2 regions of the Paenibacillus sp. KS1 genome follow, and region 2 is predicted to be linked to the other one. Evidence: predicted binding sites of a transcription regulator. Region 2 holds the regulator's gene; the other holds the start of a gene.

Region 1 (4,438 bases), on a different contig from region 2:
AAGGAACATGGTCGATGGTGGCTTATTGTCATCTTAGACAGGGACTTAGACATTTCCGACTTAGTCGCATACAGGATTTAGAACTGCTGGATGAATCATTCACTCGTCCGCCCGACTTCTCCCTACAGTCTTATCAGCCGACAGATGATCGCCAGCTCCTTGTACGTGTACTTCTGCACGCCGCTGCCGCTGAGCGTGTGAAGGAGCAGGGATATTTCTTTATCGATACCATGGAGGAACATCCAGAAGGGGCACTTGTGACATTGCGAGTGAGACAACCTGAAGATGTGCTTGGTTGGATTCTAGGGTGGGGTTCGGCAGCGGTTGTATTGGAACCGGAGTCGCTTAGAGCCCTTGTCCGCTTTGAGGCAGAAAAAATATTGCAGCAGCTAAATCGCTACTGACATACTGTTGTCAGTAGCGTTCGCGTATAGTAGGGGTATATTCGTTCGAAGGGAGCTTTTACTAATGACAAATATGACCCCACATCAGTCACTGTTAAGCCTGGAGGAATCAGTGAAGCAGGTTGTACAGGAGCTTGATCTTTATAGTATGGAGGAGATTACACGTAAGCCAAGCGAGGAGGAGTGGTCTCTCGGGCAGGTCTATATGCATTTGATCCGCTCTGCGCTCTTTATGCATCTCCGTCAGGTGGAAGTGTGCCGCGACATGACTGTAGATGCAGCTGGCAATGACCAGTTGGAGAAGACGCATCAGGGCAGTATGGCCTTTGCGGCTGGGAGCATTCCTCCTATTCGTGTGAAGGTGCCAGCCTCTCCAGAATATACGCCACCTCAGCCTGCCAGCAAGGAGGAGGTTGTAGAAGGCATGCAGGCAGTACTGCGACGCATGAACGAGCTTGAACCTGTTATTGCCTCGATTCCAGAGCATCATAGAACGATGCATCCAGGCTTCGGCTACTTGAGTGCGATGGAATGGTACTTGCTTGTGGATATGCACTTCCGTCACCATGCTCTGCAGCGGGGACGCCTGGCGGAATTTCTCCGGGGAACTCCATCAGCCTCGTATTGAATTAGCATCGGAGTATCGGATGCTCTAAGGTGCGCGATTGCGAGATGAAGGAGCATGGCGTGATACTGCTATATGCTAGCGATAGGTTTATAGCGTAAATAAGGTAGGGGGGACGCTGTCTGGTGTCTCCTCTTGGTGCTGCTCGCTTATCTGCTCGATACAGGAGGGATCGTCCACTCGTGTATTCCCCACCTTAGCGCTGACTGGATAGGCCTCCATTAGCTTAGACGGATAGGGAAGGAGAACGGATTGAAGCTTCCCGGTGTCGGTCATTCGGCGATCAAGCCAGAATGACAGCTGATCCTCTGGTAAAATAACCGGCATTCGATCATGAATCGGCTCCATCAGCTCGTTCGGAGTCGTCGTGATGATCGTACAGGTGCTGATTTTCTCCCCATTGGGTTTGACCCATGTGTCATATAATCCTGCCATATTGAAAATACCACCATCAGCGCGTCTAATACGCATAGGCTGCTTCGTTCCATCTGGATTGCGTTTCCATTCATAGAAGCTGTCTGCTGGTATAACACACCGCTTCCGCTGGAATGGGAGGCGGAAGGCGGGCTTGTCCCGAACGGTTTCGGCGCGTGCATTAATTGTTCGTGCAGCGAACTTCTCGTCCTTCGCCCAAGCTGGAATGAGGCCCCACTTAAGCGGTCCAAGCCGCAGCTTCGTTCCATCGTGAATCAGGGCAGGTACTTGCTGGCTCGGCGCAATATTGTAGCGCGGCTCATGGAAGGGTACGAGGGCTCCTGAATCAAGCAGATAATGCGCCATTAGCTGTTCAATGGTCACGGTTAATGTATATCGGCCACACACGTTACGTTTCTCCTCTCTTGTCCGTTCTATCCTATGGTGACCCCATCATACCACATTCTCTTTCTTCCCGTGAGGTGATCCCTCAGTCACATGCAACGACTTAAACTTTACATACATTCAGCGTGAATTTGGATTTATACGCAATCCGCAGTAGATCCTCACCTGCTCGACGCCATTCGATCCGAATTTTCAAAATCTCCCTGTTGAAAAGAGAATGTACGTTCGGTATTCTGAGTATATAAGAACAAACGTTCTCAGTGGGGTGAAGGGTGTATGGATGGCAAACCGAATAAATCATGAGAACGAGTTATTATGTTGGCAGATTGTCAATCGTTCTATGCGAGTGTGGAGAAGGATGCACACCCTGAATATAAGGATCGTCCGTTAATTGTAGCGGGCGATCCTGCTCGTTGTTTCGGGCATCGTACTGTAGGCTTATCCAATAGCCAAGAAGTATGGCCTCACAACAGGAGAGCAGCTTTGGCGAAGCCATAGGGAAATGCCCAGACCTTATTATTGTTCAGCTTCGTATGGATGAACAGCATTTGGATGTGACGGGCAGCCTATTACTTGCATAACGAATGTACGTTCGGAATATAATGAGAATATACGTTCTCATTTTACGATTGTGTATGTAATATGATTTATAAATATTGGAGGGCTTAATGTGAGTCAGAAAAGGGAAAGGGTTATATTTTTGGCCGATTGCGAAAGCTTCTATGCAAGTGTAGAAAAAGCAGACCATCCAGAATATCAAAATAAAGCAGTAGCAGTAGCTGGTGACCCTACACGTCGTTCAGGGATTATTCTGGCCGCGTGCCCGATCGCTAAAAGTTTTGGTGTGACATCAGCCGAACGGTTGGGTGAAGCACTCAAGAAATGCCCCGATCTCATCATTATGCGTCCTCGTATGCAGCATTATATCGATGTTTCATTGATGATTACTCAGATTTATGAAGAGTTTACGGATTTAGTTGAAGTGTTTAGTATTGACGAACAATTTTTGGATGTGACAGCCAGTCAATCCATTTTTGGTGATCCAATCACCATTGCGAAGGAAATCCAGAAACGAGTAATGCTCCAGACAGGGGTGCGGATTCGAATTGGCATCGGTACCAATAAAATATTGGCTAAGACGGCAACGGATATTTGGGCCAAAAAAAATAAAAGCGGTATTTTTACTTTGCATCCATCCGACGTTCCCACCATGCTGTGGAAAGAGCCCGTTCATAAAATGTTCGGTGTTGGATCTCGAATGTGCAAGCATTTTGCGAAACTAGGGATCGTTACGATTGGGGATATTGCGAGAACTCCATTGCCTCAGCTCAAAAATAAATTTCGAGCCCGTTTCGGCAAACAGTCGGATATTCATGCCGAGGTGATGTGGCGAACTGCGAACGGCTTGGATGATAGTCCGGTAACACCGGGTACATTTCAAACACCTCCCAAATCGATTGGTCACATGATGACCCTGCCCAGAGATTATGTGCATTCTACGGAGATCGATACCATCCTGTTGGAGTTGACGGAGGAAGTCTGCCGAGATTGTCGGATAAAAGGGTATATGGGCTGGGTCGTAACCGTAAGCTGCATGTGCAGCCCGTATGAAGCGCCCACAGGATTCTCACGCCAAATGAAAATGCCGGATCCGACGAATCATACAAATAAAGTATTTGATATGGTCAAGCGAATTTTTTATCAATATTGGGATCGAATGCCTGTACGTCGTGTAGGTGTTATGCTAAGCACATTGGAAGATGACCAGCAGTATCAACTAACGCTCTTTGAAGATCAAGTCAGAGCTAGAGCGCTGGATAAGGTGACGGATATGATTAAGGATCGATATGGCAATGCGGCAATTATCAGAGCTTCTTCTCTTACCTATGCAGGTCAAGCGGTAGAGAGATCCCTGAAAATCGGGGGGCATTATAAATGAGTAAAAAGCTCGAGAAGAATGGTCTTTGGGAGTCCAGCCGGATGATGTTACCGCAACATCGGGAGGCTCTGTTGAGAAGGCATAGTGATACGTCAAGCGGGGAGTTAAACCAGCCAAAGAGGGAAGATATTGAATTAATGCGCGATTATGTTCTACTTTCGGTGATGTGTACGATGGTAACTAAGAAAATTCACGAAATGAAGGGATCCTCTGAGACATTGAAATCTCTGTATACCAAGGCTGCTCAAATCCTTGCAAATGATATCTCTACCGACCTGTCCAAAAGAAGACAGGAGATGTTGAGAAAAGAAATTCGTATTGTAGATGAAGAGAAGCATGATAGTACAATGATATTACACTATGCGTACCATGGCTATGAGGATAGCTTTCATATAACGAAAGAGTACATGAAGATGGAGATAAGCAGAAGGTTAGCTCGATACACGGACAGACTTACCACTAAATTAAGCAACTTAGTTGAAATAGAGCCGCGTTATTAATCGAGTCAAGAGAAGAAGAAAGAGAGCACCTGAGCCTAATTTGACTTCTAAGCCTGACAAAGCCATAACGAAGAATGCCAATTTCCCCAACTCGGGACTGGTTAGCCTGTTGAGAAATCCTCAACAGGTTTTTATCTTTTCCATTGTGTAT
Region 2 (4,438 bases):
ACGTGCATTATCTGATCACCCAGGAACGATTGTAACGAATTTACCTCAGAATTTATCGGATGAAGAAATGCGCTCAAATGGAGCTTTTGAGTAGTTAAATATGATGAAGTATTTGGTCCTCTTACATACACTATCAATAGTGGTTCATTTTTAGTATGTGTCAACTTGCCTAAATATTTTCAAGTTTGTCATGCATAAATATATAATATTATGTATTTATATAGTATAGTGTATATTGACTAGCAACTATTACATATAGAAAGTAGTGTTGGAAATTGAATCTTTTCTTCACGTATTTACTAGCGGGGCTTGCCGTTGCAATGCCTGTAGGTGCCATGACCGTTGAAATGACAAAGCAAGGGATGAAAAAGGGATTTATGCATGGCTGGGCTGTTGGATTAGGTGGGATGACCATTGATTTTTTATTAATCGTTGCCTTATATATGGGCTTGGCTTCCGTGCTTGCCATCCCTGTTATTCAAATCCCTATGTGGGTTATCGGAGCATGCTTTTTAATTTATTTAGGCTATGATTCCATCAAAAACTCGGATCAAGGCATTACATTGACTGGCGATAAACCGAATGCATCATTTTTCAGTTCCTACCGAAATGGACTGCTCGTCGCTATATCGCCAGGTAATCTTGTGTTTTGGATTTCCGTTTTTGGTGCGGTGCTATCTGATTCGTATGATACGACACAACCGGCAAAATTTCTAATCGTAGGTGCAGGAATATTAGCTGGTATCCTCCTCCATGATGTTGGGTTGCTTGCCATTGTGGCTGTCACGAGAAGAGTCATGAGCCGGACTATGATTAAGCGGATGTCTATTATCGCAGGACTGATTTTATTTGGGTTCGCGGGGTATTTCTTATATGAGTTTTTAGTAGCAATTCAAGGAATACTGTAACAAAACCTAGAGCTGTTAGGGTTCTAGGTTTTTTGCTTTTGTATTTAAAAGGTTGTGTTTTACTTCTGAAATGTCGACTCATTGAAGCGAGTATGACTATTTCTCTTGAAGTGTCCTCCTTTTACATGCTTCAGATGGGCGACGATCATGAAGGAAACGATGACAAGCAAAAACCATGAGCTGAATTTTCCCCACTTTACGAGATTCCAGCCGTTCGTCTGATGTGGATAATACCATGCGCCCAAGAAAGTCCCGATGTTTTCAGCCACCCATATAAAAAATCCGATTAAGACGAACGACAGAACAATCGGCATTCTTCGTGTCACGCCTAATACGGTATATTCCACGTAGGTTCTAAAGAAGATGACGAATAGCAAAATCATCAAAACCCAACGCAAATCGTAAATGAAGTGATGAGTCATGAAGTTGAAGTAAATCGCCGCACCTAGCGGAATCGTTAACCAAGCAGAAGGGTATCGATTTACCTTGACCTGCAGTCGTCGCCACGCTTGACATAAGTAACTTGCCACACTTGCGTACATAAATCCGCTATATAGAGGAACACCCAGTATTTTAGACCAACCGTCTTCCGGATAGCCCCATGATCCCATGTGGATTTTAAATATTTCAAGTGCAAGACCGATGAAATGGAACATACAGATTACTTTACATTCATCCATTGTTTCTATCCCAAACCGGATCATTAGAAACTGCGCCAAGATACAAACAAGCAATAGGAAATCATAGCGATGCATGAATGGAATGTCAATGACCTTCGTGAGTGCCAACATCGCGAAAATATAAGCGGGGAACAAGCAGGACATTGCCTGGTGCCAGCCAAAATTGAGGAATGATTTTAGTTTGAAAAAGTTATTCATAGTTATCTCCTACCTTGTGTTCGTGAAAAATGAATTTTGAACAGTTATACGAGGTGTATCATTAGGTATTATCCTATTCAAATACATGCTTTTAGTCAATAAAAAATTATTGTTATACAATAAATATTTATTGCTAAAGTTGATGTGTGTATATATTCGATGTGGTATAAATCTCTCGAAAACAGGGTTCAAAAGAGTGAACAGTGGTGGTGAAGTTGTTTCGATGAGGATAAGGAGAGGAAGTCGAATTTTATGAATAGAAAAGAGCGTTAATTTTAACTTCCAACTTAATAGGCCAAATATGGATGCAAACAGAAGTGTTCCGTATTGGGTTATCGTTATGCCCGGTCTTGTTCATAAGGCCACTCCTGCAAAAGAAAGGTACTGCTTCTTTTCTAGATGAGATTGTTCAGGTACTGTTCAGTAAATGATATGAAATAATGAGAAAGCAAAATGCCCCGCTCCCTTCATGAAAAGAAGAGAACGAGGCATCAATGTAATGTCTTAATGAAAATCACGGAACAAACCAATAACTTTGCCCAGAATCGTTACATGCTGTAAGCGAATCGGTTCATAGGTTGGATTCTCAGGCTGCAAGCGGATATGATCCTTCTCACGATAGAAAGTCTTAACCGTTGCTTCATCTTCTTCAGTCATGGCTACCACGATATCACCGTTGTTCGCAGTCTGCTGCTGACGTACGATGACAAAGTCGCCATTATGTATACCAGCCTCAATCATGCTATTACCCATGACCGACAACATAAATACATTCTCGTCATCTCCCACCATATGCATAGGAAGAGGGAAGTAATCTTCAATATTCTCTGTTGCGGTAATTGGCTCGCCTGCAGTTACTTTCCCAACGACCGGCACGCGTGCGAAGGAGCGAGAGAAGTCTGTTGAACGTTCAGATTGATCATGGCTAAGCAGTTCAATAGCACGAGGCTTCGTAGGGTCACGTCGAATGAATCCCTTCTTCTCGAGTCGATCAAGATGACCGTGAACAGTGGAACTGGATGCTAGACCAACGGCTTCGCCTATTTCACGAACAGAAGGCGGATAACCTTTAGCTCGAACTTCATCACGTATAAAATCAAGGATAGCTTGTTGACGACTTGATATTTTAGACAAGGGTATCAACTCCAATGAATACTCTTTTGACAAAATTATACCACAGAACCTCCGTTCGTACAAACATAAGTTCTAAAGATTCTGCAGAAAAAGATTGTGAGAAGTTCGTAAATTACGAGAGAGAAACAAGAGAAAGTTAAATGAGGTTAAATGCTTATTTTTCGATAATATAAAGAGGGGAACGAACGTTCTAAAAAAATATTGACTCAAACGTGTGTTCGTGTTAGATTAAATTATACAAGATAACAGAACAAGTGTTTGGGAGATGATTCATTTATGATGTATACAACATATCGTTCAATCTATAAGGTGTCGACAACAGCTTCACAACCTATTCAGAAGAAGCGTTTGTTTCCTTTACGTGTTCGATTCATCATGAGCCTGATTGTATTGTTGTTCATTACTTGTGGAAGCATTGTTCAAGCGCTTGGCATGGATGAAAGCCAAACGGAAATTGTAAATGGAGCTGCTGTGGAGCGCGTACTTGTTCAGCCTGGAGATACACTCTGGGGGATTGCATCCTCTTATAAGCCAGAACATACGGATACACGTCAGTTTATATATGAAATCGTTGAGATGAATCAATTGAAAGGTGATATCTTACCGGCAGGAGAAGTATTGCTCGTTCCGATCCGATGAGTCGGGGTCATTGTCGAATTTACGGTTGAGAAGCTTTGCATTCCTATACATAAGAGCAGACGGTTGGAGGCCCGAAGAGGCCTCTTTTTTGCGATATAAAAGCTTTCTTGCTGCTTGCTTGACAAGCTGTTACCTCCATGTCAAAGTAGAACATATGCTTACACACATGGAGGTACCTGATGAATATCGACAAGCTTATTGCACGAATTAATGAATTGGCCCGCAAACATAAGACAGTGGGGCTGAGCGATGAGGAAATGGAAGAACGCGCGAAACTGCGCGAGGAATATTTGGTTCTATTCCGCAAGCAGGTACGCAATCAATTAGACACTATTCGCTATGTAGAAGATGAAGAAGGAACAGATAACTCTGGATCGAACGGGATCGTTCATTAAATGAACCTTCATCGATAACGATGGATTCACATTATTCGTTTACTATACAGGGGGTTGCGAATTCATGTCTCGCAGTTGGGAACGTAAAGTCCGTCAAAATAGTGAAAAGTTAAACAAACAGCGAATGAAGCAAGGCAAACCGACGTTCGCTGCTGGCAAGCCTGCGCACGAAGAGTTTAAAGGACGCAGCTTCATTATGCCAATCGCTTTAATCGCCTTCGCCATTATGTATGGATTGTTGGGCGGTATCATTACGGACAATCAATATCCAACTCTATATTGGATCACAATCGTGTGTTACGTCGGATTGGGGATTATATTATTCCTGAGAAGACCATTTCTTCGTGTTGGAGCAGGTGAGGTATCTACGATTCGCTGGAATCGTCTCCGTACTCTGTCTGCAAAGGATATGAAGAAAATTGCGATCCAACCTGGTTATGTTGTTATTGAACACACGGGGAAAGGTGCGAATTGGATTTTCTCG

Evidence for each region. Region 2 encodes LexA, which represses DNA repair genes until DNA is damaged. Its sites were predicted from a motif close to CGAACATATGTTCG; they were not measured.
Region 1: BBG47_RS01900 (Y-family DNA polymerase) is a predicted target of LexA. The motif match lies at 2,063-2,076, and genes of this name have one in related genera.

Annotation. Positions count from the first base shown of each region.
Region 1 covers NZ_MAIS01000003.1:86,983-91,420, forward strand. The annotation lists gene BBG47_RS01885 (helix-turn-helix transcriptional regulator) at 1-404, shown strand, start outside; gene BBG47_RS01890 (DinB family protein) at 469-1,032, shown strand; gene BBG47_RS01895 (SOS response-associated peptidase) at 1,120-1,851, opposite strand; gene BBG47_RS01900 (Y-family DNA polymerase) at 2,164-2,346, shown strand; gene BBG47_RS01905 (DNA polymerase IV) at 2,519-3,787, shown strand; gene BBG47_RS01910 (YhjD family protein) at 3,784-4,287, shown strand.
Region 2 covers NZ_MAIS01000024.1:65,747-70,184, reverse strand. The annotation lists gene BBG47_RS10510 (LysE family translocator) at 276-908, shown strand; gene BBG47_RS10505 (DUF817 domain-containing protein) at 968-1,786, opposite strand; gene lexA (transcriptional repressor LexA) at 2,291-2,920, opposite strand; gene BBG47_RS10495 (LysM peptidoglycan-binding domain-containing protein) at 3,197-3,559, shown strand; gene BBG47_RS10490 (DUF896 domain-containing protein) at 3,739-3,954, shown strand; gene BBG47_RS10485 (hypothetical protein) at 4,019-4,438, shown strand, end outside.